3 regions of the Kribbella sp. NBC_01484 genome follow, and region 1 is predicted to be linked to each of the others. Evidence: riboswitches for the same ligand, from Rfam matches in the RefSeq annotation. Region 1 holds a riboswitch; each other region holds the start of a gene.

Region 1 (4,124 bases):
TTGGCCGTACGCGAGGGAGAAGCGGCGGGAGAAGTGGTACGGATTGCTGTAGCCGCAGTCGGACGCGATCTCGGCGATCGTCGCGTTGGTGCGCAGGAGCGCGGTCGCGGCCCGGGCCAGCCGGATCAGATCCAGGGCGTACGCCGGTCCGCAGGCGTACCGCTCCCGGAAGAGCCGGTGCAGGTGCCCTGCCGACAGGTTCGCCGCAGCGGCCAACTCCGGGACGGAGATGATTCGCGGGCCGCTCCTCGCCCACACGGTCGCAACATGGTCGACCAGGCGGCGGACAGCATCCGGCATCTCCTCGCGCGACTGACCGGCCGGAGCGCTGAGGAAGACCTCCAGCATCGTCGCCACCAGCCGGTCACTGTGTCCCCGGACCGACGATGACGGTACGCCGGCAAGGTCCAGCAGGTAGGTGCACAGCCCGTCCAGCAGGCTCGGATCGGACTGGGATCGCACCGACGGCCAACTCGACGCATCGCCGAGTCCGCCGAAGTCCTCGATCTGGAAGTGCACGTACGCATGTCGCGAAGGGCGATCGCAGTCCCAGATATAAGCATCCCGGTTCCCGCGCCGAGCCAAGGCCACGATGCCCGGGCGAAGGTCCTCCTCCACGGTCGCCTGCCGGACGCCGGCATCGTCGTACACCTCGGTCCGCCACCGCGCCGAACCGCTCAGGATCCACAGCAGTTCGTAGTTCGGCAGCGTGCGTGGGCCATAGGTTGCCCCGGGCGGATAGTCCGCGACCTGGACCACGGAGTTCACGCTGATCACCGGGGGTCGCGAGGTCACGAACAGATAGTAATGCGCACGCCCGCGACATTGGCCGGGCCTGGTGTGCTCTGAGACCGTGAAGCCGGTCATCGCCCCCGAAGGCCGGATGGAGCATCAGATGCAGTCTGTTACCGCCGTACACAGCTTCGCCGAGGTCACCGACGAGTTGGTCGAGTCGTTCCGGCGGGACGGCTTCGTCGTCCTCGATCAGGCCGTGTCGCCCGACCAGGTCACCGCGCTCCATGCCGCGGCCGAGGCTCTGTGCCGCGGTGACCTGGGCGTCATCGACGGAGGTCCAGCCGCCGAGCCGACAGCGGATGTCCTGCGCAAGTACCTGTGCATCCACCAACCACACAAGGTGTCCGACGTGGCACTCGCGGCGTTACGGGCGCCACGGGTGGTCGCGGCGCTGACCGCGGTGATCGGGCCGAACGTCAAGGCCATGCAATCGATGCTGTTCATCAAGCCCGAGGGGAAGCCGGGCCAGGCATGGCACCAGGACGAGTTCTTCATTCCGACCAGGGACCGCTCACTGACCGCGGTGTGGATCGCGCTCGACGATGCCACCGTGGAGAACGGCTGCCTGTGGGTTCTGCCGGGCTCCCACCGCCGCGGTGTCATCTACCCCGACCGGGAGCAGGACGATCTCCGCTTCGACTGCACAGTGGAGGCGTTCGACTTCCCGTACACCGACGACGATGCCGTCCCGGTCGAGGTGCCCGCGGGTTCAGCGGTGATCTTCAACGGTTATCTGCTGCACCGATCACTGCCGAACACCGGCCGGCACGGACTCCGCCGGGCGCTCGCCAACCACTACATGAGCGCGGAGTCGCTGCTCCCCTGGCAGTCCGTGCCACCTGGAGTCCACGTCGGCAAGCACGACTACCGCGACATCGTGATGGTGGCCGGGACCGATCCGTACGCCTACAAGGGCATCGACGATCTCGCTCGCCCGCACTCCCGGCGGGACAAGGACGGCGGGTGCGACCGCTGACTCAGCCCGCCTGAGCCTCGGCGGCGTCGACGGCCTGCTCCAGCAGGAGGGCGATCGTCATCGGTCCGACGCCGCCCGGGACCGGCGTGATCAGGCGGGCGACCTGGGCCGCCTCCTCGAAGTGCACGTCGCCGATGTTGCCCTCGTTGTACCCGGCGTCGACCACGACCGCTCCCGGCTTCAGCCAGTCGCCGCGGACGAAGTCGGGTTTGCCGACCGCCGCCACCACGATGTCCGCCGTCCGGACGATCTCCGGCAGGCCGACGGTCCGCGAGTGCGTGTAGGTGACGGTCGCGTTCGATGCCAGCAGCAACATCCCGACCGGCTTGCCGAGAATCGGGCTGCGGCCGATCACGACCGCGTGCGCCCCGGCGATCGGTACGTCGTACGCCTCCAGCAGGCGCATGATCCCGCCGGGTGTCGCGGACCGGAACCCGGGATCGCCGAACGCCATCGCGGCGAACGACCGCATCGTCACGCCGTCGACATCCTTGGCCGGGTCGATCGCCTCGAACGCGGCCCGCTCGTCGATCTGCGCCGGCACCGGATGCTGCAGCAGGATCCCGTGCACCGCCGGGTCGCTGGAGAGCTTGTGAATCTCGGTGACCAGTTCGTCGGTGGTCGTGTCCGCGGGCAGTACGACGCTCCGCGACGCGATGCCGGCCTTCTTCGACCGGTTCTGCTTCATCCGCACGTACGTCGCCGACGCGGGGTCATCGCCCACCAGCACCGTCGCCAGACACGGCTGCACGCCGGTCTTCTCCCGCAGGGCCTTCGCCCTGGCGGCCGCCTGAGCCACGATCTCCGCGGCGAGGTCGGTCCCGGTCATCAGTTCGGCGGTGGTCATGCGCGCGCTCCTTCGGGCGTCGACAACAGGTCAGATGCCCAGGCGCGCGGCGCAGCCGGATCTCCGGCAGGCCGTTTCCCGGTGGTTACCCACCTCAACGCCAGTCGCGGCCCACCGGTCAGGATACCCGGGCGGTCACCTCGGCGATGAACGTGTCGGCGACACCGTCGCCGATGCGGGGGTAGGTCTGGGAGTGCGGGAGGCGGATGTCACGGATCTCCTCGGCCTGGGTGACCAGGTGGTTGATCTGGGCCTGGCTGGTGGCGACGTCCGAGCTGTTGCCCTCGGCTCCTGCTTCGAGGACGCGGAGGGCCTCGCGGAGCGCCTGACCCCAGTAGAAGCTCGCGTCGAGCCAGGCATCGGTCTCGTCGGCGAAGGACGGGTCGGACACACCGGCGCGGATCTGCGCCGGAGCGTTCTCGATCGCCTCGAAGTACGGCTCGAGCTCCGCGATCGCGCCGGCCAGGTCGCCGCCCTCCCAGGTCGCCCAGAATTCGGCGATCTTCGCGGCCAGCACCGGCGCGTTCGCCAGGTGCAGCTTCCCGTCGTAGGTCGTCAGGTCGGCGAAGACCTCGAGCGCCGCGATCGTCTCCGGGTCGCCGGAGGCCCGCTCGGCGATCGCGCGACGCCACGACGCCTGCTGGTCGTACGTCGCCGGGTTCCAGCCGAACTCCGCGAACGAGTAGAGCGCGAGCTTGCTGGCCCCGGCCTGGTTCATCGGGTTCGAGATCACGCCGACGACCTGGTCGGCCAGGCCAGGCTCGCGGTTGCTGTAGTCCGCGAGCAGGATCCGGCCGTGCGCGTAGTCGTTGACCGGATAGTTGTCCCAGATCAGGATGTCGTGCCCGAACACCGCCTTCGCTTCGGCCGCTTGTGCGCTCGTGATCGAGTGCGGGACGACACCGATCCCGGTCCAGTGCACGACGACCGCGCTATCCAGCTGTTCCCGGAGCGCCTGCTTGTACGGCGACTCGGTCACGTCGTAGTACTCGGTCGGCACCATCTGCAGCGGGGCGAGATCCGGCTTGGTCGCCACCCACTCGCGCTGGATCCGGTTCAGCAGGTCGCTCTGCGCCCGCCCGGCCCCGCCACCACCGGCGCCGTACTTCTCCTCGTCCTCGGCGCAGTGCCACTTCTCGTACTCGATGTCGTCCAGCGGCACGTTGAACGCCCGCGCGCCGAGCTCGTAGAGCGCCTCGAACTTGGCGATCAGCGCCTGGAATTCGGTGTCGTCGGTGTAGCGGATCGACAGGCCGGGCGAGAGCGCGAAGGTGAAGTCGACCTTGTTCCGCAGCGAGCGCTCGATCAGCTCGCCGAGCTCGGCCAGCTTGTCGGCCGGGTACGGGTCGCGCCACTGCTCGCGGTGGTACAGGTCGTCCTTCGGGGCGTACTGGTACGTGTTCATCCGGTGCGCGCCGAGGTAGTCCAGGTGGTCGAGCCGGTCCGCGTGCGACCACGGCGTACCGTAGAAGCCTTCGATCGAGCCGCGGTACCGCATCGTCGGCC
Region 2 (4,124 bases), 680 kb from region 1:
CGCGGCCACGTCGTACGACGTACGCCGGTTGCCCGCGGCCGAGAAGACCGGCGTCCTCGCGGGGATGGGGATGACCGAGAAGCAGGGCGGCTCGGACGTCCGGGCCAACCTGACCACCGCGACGCCGACCGGGCCGGACGGTGAATATCAGCTGAACGGTCACAAGTGGTTCTGCTCGGCGCCGCAGGTCGATGTCTTCCTCGTACTCGCGCAGGCGCCGGACGGACTGAGTTGCTTCGTCGTGCCGCGGGTGCTTGCCGATGGCAACCGGAACGCGTTCGCGCTGCAACGGTTGAAGGACAAGCTCGGGAACCGGTCGAACGCGTCCAGCGAGGTCGAGTTCCACGGCACGATCGGCTACCGCCTCGGCGACGAGGGCGCCGGCGTCCGCACCATCATCGAAATGGTTGCCGCCACCCGCCTCGACTGCGTCCTCGGCTCCGCCGCCCTCCAACGACGAGCGCTCGTCGAAGCCAGCTGGCACACCCGCCACCGCTCGGCCTTCGGCGGGCTCCTCGCCGACAAGCCCGCGATGCAGAACGTCCTGGCCGACCTGGCCCTGGAGAGTGAGGCGGCAACCGCGCTGGCGATGCGGCTTGCGGCTGCGGCCGACGCGTCGGTCGGTGGAGACGAGCAGGCCGCCGCATTCCGGCGCATCGGGCTGCCGTTGGCGAAGTTCTGGGTGTGCAAGCGAACGCCTTTCATGGTGGCGGAGGCGCTGGAGTGCTTGGGTGGTAACGGGTTCGTCGAGGAGTCCGGCCTTCCCCTCCTGTTCCGCGAGTCGCCGCTGAACTCGATCTGGGAAGGATCGGGGAACGTCAATGCGCTCGACGTCCTCCGTGCGCTCAGAAGGCCGGAGTCGCTGGACGCGTGGCTGCTCGAGGTCGGCGCGGCACGGGGTGCGGACGACCGCCTCGATGCCGCCGTGAACGACGTACTGGAAACGCTTGCCGATGTGTCCGAGGCGGAGGCCGGCGCACGCCGCCTCGCCGCCCGGATGGCCGTCTGCCTCCAGGCGTCCCTGCTCGTCCGGCACTCGGCACCCGAGGTCGCCGACGCCTTCGTCGCGTCCAGGCTGGCCGGCGACTGGGCCGGCGTCTTCGGCACCCTCCCCCGCACCACTCCCTTCACCCCGATCCTCGCCCGCGCCGTCTGATCGCGTTGCGTCCGAAGATCCGAGGGTTATAGGCCACAGTTCTTCGGACACAAGCCGCAAGAGAAGGGTGTGTACGCGATAGGGTGAGCGGGTCGCGACTGGCGCGCTGAGGTGGAGAACCACCGGGGAGCGAAGACCGTCGGCACCGTGCGCCTGGGTGCCTTCGACCCACTGCAACCGCAGGAGAGACAACGATGACTCAACCCTTCGATGCCGCCGCCGCATCGGCCGCGTACCGCAACGCGCTCGAGGTGATCGGCGCGGTGGAACCCACGATCGCCGGCGCGATCAAGGCCGAACTGGCCGACCAGCGCTCGTCGCTGAAGCTGATCGCGAGCGAGAACTACGCCTCCCCCGCCACCCTGCTCACGATGGGCAACTGGCTCTCGGACAAGTACGCCGAGGGCACCATCGGGCACCGCTTCTACGCCGGCTGCCAGAACGTCGACACCGTCGAGCAGGCCGCGGCCGACCACGCCGAGGCCCTGTTCGGCGCACCGCACGCCTACGTCCAGCCGCACTCCGGCATCGACGCGAACCTGGTCGCCTTCTGGGCGATCCTGGCCCAGCGGATCGAGTCCCCGGCGCTGGCCGAGGCCGGCGCCAAGCACGTCAACGACCTGTCCGACGAGGACTGGACCAAGCTCCGCAAGGCGCTCGGCGACCAGAAGATGCTCGGTATGTCCCTGGACGCCGGCGGTCACCTGACCCACGGCTTCCGGCCGAACATCTCCGGCAAGATGTTCAACCAGCACTCCTACGGCACCGACCCGGAGACCGGGCTGCTCGACTACGACGAGGTGGCCCGCAAGGCGCGCGAGTTCAAGCCGCTGATCCTGATCGCCGGCTACTCGGCGTACCCGCGGAAGGTGAACTTCGCGAAGATGCGCGAGATCGCCGACGAGGTCGGCGCGACCCTGATGGTCGACATGGCCCACTTCGCCGGCCTGGTCGCGGGCAAGGTGTTCACCGGCGACTTCGACCCGATCCCGCACGCGCACGTCACCACGACCACCACGCACAAGTCGCTGCGCGGCCCGCGCGGCGGCATGGTGCTGTGCCAGCCGGAGTACGCCGACTCCGTCGACCGCGGTTGCCCGATGGTGCTGGGTGGTCCGCTCAGCCAGACGATGGCGGCGAAGGCGGTCGCGCTCGCCGAGGCCCGGCAGCCTTCGTTCCAGGTGTACGCGCAGGCGGTCGCCGACAACGCAGTCACGCTGGCCGAGGGCCTGATGAAGCGTGGCGTGAAGCTCGTGACGGACGGCACCGAGAACCACCTCGTGCTGCTCGACGTCTCGTCGTACGGCATCACCGGCCGGCAGGCCGAGTCCGCGCTGCTCGACGCCGGCATCGTGACCAACCGGAACGCCGTACCGCGCGACCCGAACGGCGCCTGGTACACCTCGGGTGTCCGGATCGGCACGCCGGCGCTGACCACCCGTGGTTTCGGCGGCGACGAGTTCGACCGGGTCGCCGAGCTCATCGTCGACGTCATCTCCGCCACGACGCCGACCACGACGTCGGCCGGTGCCCCGTCCAAGGCGAAGTACGTGCTCGCCGACGGCGTCGCGGACAAGACGAAGGCCGCCTCGTCCGAACTGCTCGACAAGCACCCGCTGTACCCGGGCCTCGAGCTCAGCTGACTCGCGCAGCGCCCGCTTCCACACTCTTGGGAGCGGGCGCTCGCCGTTGTGGCATCAACACGGCGGCGAGCACGGCGCCCGCGACTGCGATTCCCGCCGACACCCACATGGTGGTGTTGAGACTGGTCATGAAGGCGTCCCGGACATCGCTCAGCAGGTCGGCGGAGCCCGACTTCGCCGCAACGGCGAGCCCGCCACCAAGTCCCTTCTCGATCGCATCCGCGGCCTGCGCGGGCAGTCCGGTCGTGTCGACTCCTGCGCGGTAGACCGAGTTCAGCACCGTGCCCAGAACCGCGACACCGACTGTGCCGCCGACCTGGCGGAACGCCTGCAGCAGACCGGATCCGGTCCCGGCCCGCTCCGGGTCGAGCACACCCAACGCCGCGTTCATTGCCTGCGGCATCGAACACCCGAGACCGAAGCCGACCACCACGAACCAGATCGCGGTGTACCCGTACCCGGTGCCGAGCCCCGTGAAGGCCCCGAGCACGAACCCGACGGCCATCACCACGAACCCGGCCATCACCACCAGCCGGGTTCCGGCCTTCGCCTCCACCGGCTCGGCCACCTTCGCGCCGAGCGTCATCCCGCCGATGAACGGCAGCAACTTGAGCCCGGTGTGCAGCGCGTCCGATCCGTTGATGCCCTGGAAGTACTGCGGCATCGTGAACAGCAACCCGAAGATCGCGAACACCGACACCGTGAGCAGCACCGCCCCGCCGGTGAACGTCTTCTCGTGGAACAACCGCAGTTCGATCAACGGCCGCGTGGTCCGCCGCTGCCAGAGCAGGAACCCGGCGATCAGTACGACGGCCAGTCCGAGGAACAGCACCGTGACACCATCGGTCCACGACGTCTCGCCGGCCTTGGTCACGCCGTACACCAAGCACGCCAGACCAGCACTGGAGAGCACGATGCCGAGCCAGTCGATGGCCGGTCGCCGCGAGCTTCGGGTCTCTGGCACGAGCAGCGTGACCGCAAGGGCCGCAATCAACGCGATCGGGACGTTCATGAAGAAGATCCACTGCCAGCCGGCGTGGTCGAGCAGCAGTCCGCCGACAATCGGGCCGAGCGGCATACCGATGCTGTTGGCAACGACGAAGAACCCGATCGCCTTCTTCCGATCCTCCTCGGTGCGGAAGAGCACGGTGATCAGCGACAGCGCCACCGGAACGATCATCGCCGCACCGACGCCCAGGAACGCCCGAGCGGCGATCAGGCCCTCGGCCGAGTCGGCCAGGCCGCAGGCGAGCGAGGCGGCGCCGAACAGGGTGAGCGCGATCGCGATGATCGTGCGCCGCCCGTACCGGTCGCCGAGGAGACCG
Region 3 (4,124 bases), 1.7 Mb from region 1:
GGGACGGTCGTCATCGCGATTCTCGGCCTCTACGTCTCCGGCGTACCGTTCGTCGGCGCGCTCGGTCTGTCCTCGGCCATCGTCGTCGCGGTCACCGTGCTGGCGGCGCTGACCCTCATCCCCGCGATGCTCGGCCTGGCGAAGTTCCTCGTCCTCAACCGCAAGGACCGGCACCATCTGGTGGAGGAGCGGGAGCTCGAGGCCGGGCTCCCGGACGAGCAGGCCGTGGCGAAGCACCGGGCGGAGGAGCGCGAGCAACGCGACCTCAAGCACGAGCAGAGCCCGTTCGCCCGCTGGGGACGCAAGGTGAGCGACCGGCCGTGGCCGTACGGCATCGCCGCCACCCTCGTGCTGCTCGTCCTGGCCATACCACTGTTGTCGATGAACCTTGGCCAGCTCGACGCCGGCACCGATCCGGCGGCGGACTCGAGCCGGAAGGCGTACGACCTGATCGCCCAAGGGTTCGGCCCGGGTGCCAACGGTCCGCTGACGGTCGTCGTACAGCTCCCGTCCGAGAGCTCGACCGACAAGCAGACCTTGCTGACCGGCCTCACGTCCACGCTGCAGAAAACCGCCGGAGTGGCCGCCGTCCAACCGGCGACCATGAACAGCGCCGGTACGACGGCGATCATCACCGTCATCCCGACCACGTCACCGTCGTCGGCGGAGACCGAGGATCTGGTCAACCGGATCCGCGACGACGTACTCGCAGGGCAGCAGGAGCCGACCTTCGTGGTCGGCACGACCGCCGGGTATGTCGACTTCACCGAGAAGGTGGCCGGTCGGATGCTGTGGCTGATCGGCGCGGTGGTGCTGCTCGCGTTCCTGCTGCTCACCGTGGCGTTCCGCTCGCTTCTGATCGGAGTCAAGGCCGCGATCCTCAACCTGTTGTCGGTCGGCGCCGCGTACGGCGTCATCGTCGCGGTCTTCCAGTGGGGCTGGGGATCCTCCCTGGTCGGGATCGACGAGAAGGTGCCGATCCCGTCGTTCGTGCCGATGCTGATGTTCGCGATCGTGTTCGGGCTGTCGATGGACTACGAGGTGTTCCTGCTGTCCCGCGTGCACGAGGCCTGGATCGCGACGAACGACAGCCATCGCGCCGTGGCGATCGGGATCGGCGCGACCGCTCGGGTGATCACGACCGCGGCGGCGATCATGATCGTGGTCTTCCTGAGCTTCGTCCTCGACGACGACCCGACGGTGAAGATGCTGGCGGTCGGCATGGCCGTCGCCGTCCTGATCGACGCCAGCATCGTCCGGATGGTCCTGGTCCCGTCCGTCATGACGCTGCTCGGCGACCGGGCCTGGTGGCTGCCGGGCTGGCTCGACCGCATCATTCCCGACATCCAGCTGGAAGGCGGTCCGCAGCCGGCCCCGGCCGAGCGCGAGCCACCCAAGGTCGACGTCGCCTGATCAGTGCCGGAACAGCCGGACGCCGGTCGGCGACCAGCTGATGCCGCGCACGGCGCACGCCTGTGCGACCTCGTCCGACCGGATGGACCCGCCCGGCTCGGCGATATGCGCGACGCCGTACCGGTGCGCTTCCTCGACGTTGTCGACGAAGGGGAGCGCACCGTCTGACACCATCGCCACATCCGCGAGCGCTTCAGTCGAGCGGCGGCCCCACCACGCGGCAGCCTTCTCGCCGGCGAGCCGGGTGCAGTCCACCCGCGACTGCTGCCCGGCGCCGACGCCGATCGTCATGCTGTCCTTGACCATCGCGACCGTGTTCGACTGCGTGTAGCGGACCACGATCAGCCCGAGCAGGAGATCCCGGGCCGCCGCGTCGGGCACCCTGGGATCCAGCAGCTCACGAGTCAGCGGTACGTCGTCCCGCCGCTGAGTCAACCGCAGTCCGTAGAGCTCGCGAACCTCCTCCGCCGGTGGTTCGAACGCCGGATCCGCCTCCAACACCAGAAAGCTCCCACGCTTCTTCGCCGCCAACGTCCCGACCACGCCCTCGTCGTACCCGGGCGCGATGATCCCGTCCGACACGACACGCTTGAGCACCCCGGCGAGCTCCGCGTCGACGGGATGCGAGACGGCAACGAAGTCGCCGTACGACGACTTGGGATCGGCATCGCGAGCACGCAGGTAGGCGCCGGCCACGCTGTCCCCCAGCGCCGCCCCGGCGGGAGACACATGCTTGTAGGACGCCGCCGCCGGAACGCCGAAGGCACCGGACGCCTCGCGGACGAGCTGCCAACCGGTCAGCGCATCCAGGACGTTGATGTACGACGGAACGCCCGAGACGACTGTGAACGGGGAGCCGCCGAGAGCCGTCATCGTGGCGTGCTGGTGGGGATTCATGCCGTAGCGCATCAGGAGCCTCCGAAACCGAGAGCCGGAGGCGCCCAGGCGGACGACGCCTTGTCCACAACCCGCTCCCCGGTGGTACTCCACCCTCGCCAGTCGCGGTGTACCGACACCTTAGCCCGGATCCGTGGACCGTTCCGGCGCTCGTCACTTGATCTCGCTCCGCCGCAGCCCACCGCGCAACTTCGGGGGATATCCCGTCCTGTTGTGGGTTCTCCCTCGGTGCACGCGGGGAGAACCCACAACGGCAGGGGATAACCGGCTCTTCTGACGTATCCGTGGGTGGCTCGTTCGCGTCCTTCGCGTCCCCGGCGGTCGGCCTTGTTCTGTCGGTTGCCGCCGCGGGTGGGGAGGATCTCGTCCCGGATCGGGTGGGGGATCCTCCCCAGCCTGCCCCGGCCGCCCGCGGGTCTTGGCCTGGGCGGACGTGGGGCACTCACTAACCCGGTCCGTCAGCCGCCGACTGCTCGCGGCCGAGCGGGGCCCGTCTGGCATCGCGCTGCTTGGTGAGTGCTGCAGGTCCGGTCAGCGGCGCGGCATCGCCCAACCCGCCACCACCGCCGGGCGGGTGCGGGTGGACTTCCAGGCCATCACAATCACCGAGACGATGCGATCGTCCGTGGGAGGTCTTCGTCCTCGCCTCGTTGTGATGGCCTGGCGATCCGGTCGACGGCACGGGCAACACCCACCGAACCAACCGAAGCGCCGGATCTCCCATCCCGTTGTGGGTTCTCCCTTGGTGCACGAGGGGAGAACCCACAACAGCAGCGGACAACCCATGAAATGGACGCCATCGCGGCGGATCGGACCGGTCAGCATCCACGGATCCAAACTCAGTCGCGCCAGACTCCGGTCCAGTCGTAGAGCGCAGCGGTGGTCGCGTACTCGCGGAGGTACGCAATGCGGCCCTGGTCGAGTCGTGCGATCGTGGCGCCGTCGAAGGCGCCGGGTTCGCCCTTCCACGTGCACTCGAAGCGCCACTCGACGATCAGCGTGTCGCCGGCCGCCGCCGATGACGTGATCTCCCAGGCGTCGACGGTGCCGCCGGCGCCGAACCAGGCGTTCATCCACTGCTCGACCCGCGCCTTGCCCCGATAGACCGGCCCATACGACTCGATCACCACGCAGTCGTCGGTCAACGTGTCCAGAACCGCCGCGATGTCGTGCCGCCGCCACCCGTCGACGTACGCCTCGAGTCGGGTGCGACCGCTGTCGGTCGGCGGGTGACTGATTCCGGTCATGTCGGCCTCCTGTCACGGCAGTCTCGTGACCGCGCCGGGTGGGATCGGATACCAAAGGTCACGACGCACCTGATCGGTGCCTATGGCAAGACGTCCGCACCTGATCGGTGCCTACAGCAAGGATGGTGTACCCGGTGGGGTTTCCACGATCTTTACCGATACCGGCGCTGCTGGCCAGCGGCGCCCTGGCGCTGTCCGGGCTGACTGCTCCAGTCACCGCTACCGCGGCACCGACAGCTGGCGCGCCGGTCGTCCAGCCGGCCCCCGTACTCAGGAGCCCCGCCACAGTCACGTTGCTGACCGGCGAACACGTCACGCTGCGGCCCGGCCCGGACGGGAAGCCGCAGGTCGACGTCCGGTCCCGCGACGGTGGGTCCGCGGTCGGGTACGCCGTACGTAACGACCACGGCCGGATCAGCGTGATCCCGCACGACGTCGCGAGCCTGGTTCCCGGCGTACTCGACCCTGCGCTGTTCGACGTGACCGGCCTCGTCGAGATGGGGTACGACGACGCGCACCGCGCGGACCTGCCCGTGATCGTGCGGGAGAGTTCCGGCGCGCGGACGA

Evidence for each region. Region 1 has a riboswitch for ZMP and ZTP ahead of OG555_RS34460 (bifunctional 5,10-methylenetetrahydrofolate dehydrogenase/5,10-methenyltetrahydrofolate cyclohydrolase). Riboswitches for the same ligand answer to the same signal wherever they lie in the genome.
Region 2: linked by a shared signal. The riboswitch ahead of OG555_RS37770 (glycine hydroxymethyltransferase) and the one ahead of OG555_RS34460 (bifunctional 5,10-methylenetetrahydrofolate dehydrogenase/5,10-methenyltetrahydrofolate cyclohydrolase) in region 1 are both predicted to bind ZMP and ZTP.
Region 3: linked by a shared signal. The riboswitch ahead of OG555_RS42435 (5-aminoimidazole-4-carboxamide ribonucleotide transformylase) and the one ahead of OG555_RS34460 (bifunctional 5,10-methylenetetrahydrofolate dehydrogenase/5,10-methenyltetrahydrofolate cyclohydrolase) in region 1 are both predicted to bind ZMP and ZTP.

What each region holds. Positions count from the first base shown of each region.
Region 1 covers NZ_CP109437.1:7,134,791-7,138,914, reverse strand. Annotated here, with positions in the region: gene OG555_RS34470 (helix-turn-helix domain-containing protein) at 1-795, opposite strand, end outside; gene OG555_RS34465 (phytanoyl-CoA dioxygenase family protein) at 896-1,771, shown strand; gene OG555_RS34460 (bifunctional 5,10-methylenetetrahydrofolate dehydrogenase/5,10-methenyltetrahydrofolate cyclohydrolase) at 1,773-2,618, opposite strand; ZMP/ZTP riboswitch at 2,648-2,736, opposite strand; gene OG555_RS34455 (beta-N-acetylglucosaminidase domain-containing protein) at 2,737-4,124, opposite strand, start outside.
Region 2 covers NZ_CP109437.1:7,813,043-7,817,166, forward strand. Annotated here, with positions in the region: gene OG555_RS37765 (acyl-CoA dehydrogenase family protein) at 1-1,156, shown strand, start outside; ZMP/ZTP riboswitch at 1,243-1,322, shown strand; gene OG555_RS37770 (glycine hydroxymethyltransferase) at 1,351-2,799, shown strand; gene OG555_RS37775 (DHA2 family efflux MFS transporter permease subunit) at 2,792-4,124, opposite strand, start outside.
Region 3 covers NZ_CP109437.1:8,801,440-8,805,563, reverse strand. Annotated here, with positions in the region: gene OG555_RS42440 (MMPL family transporter) at 1-1,413, shown strand, start outside; gene OG555_RS42435 (5-aminoimidazole-4-carboxamide ribonucleotide transformylase) at 1,414-2,322, opposite strand; ZMP/ZTP riboswitch at 2,346-2,426, opposite strand; gene OG555_RS42430 (nuclear transport factor 2 family protein) at 3,150-3,557, opposite strand; gene OG555_RS42425 (S8 family peptidase) at 3,692-4,124, shown strand, end outside.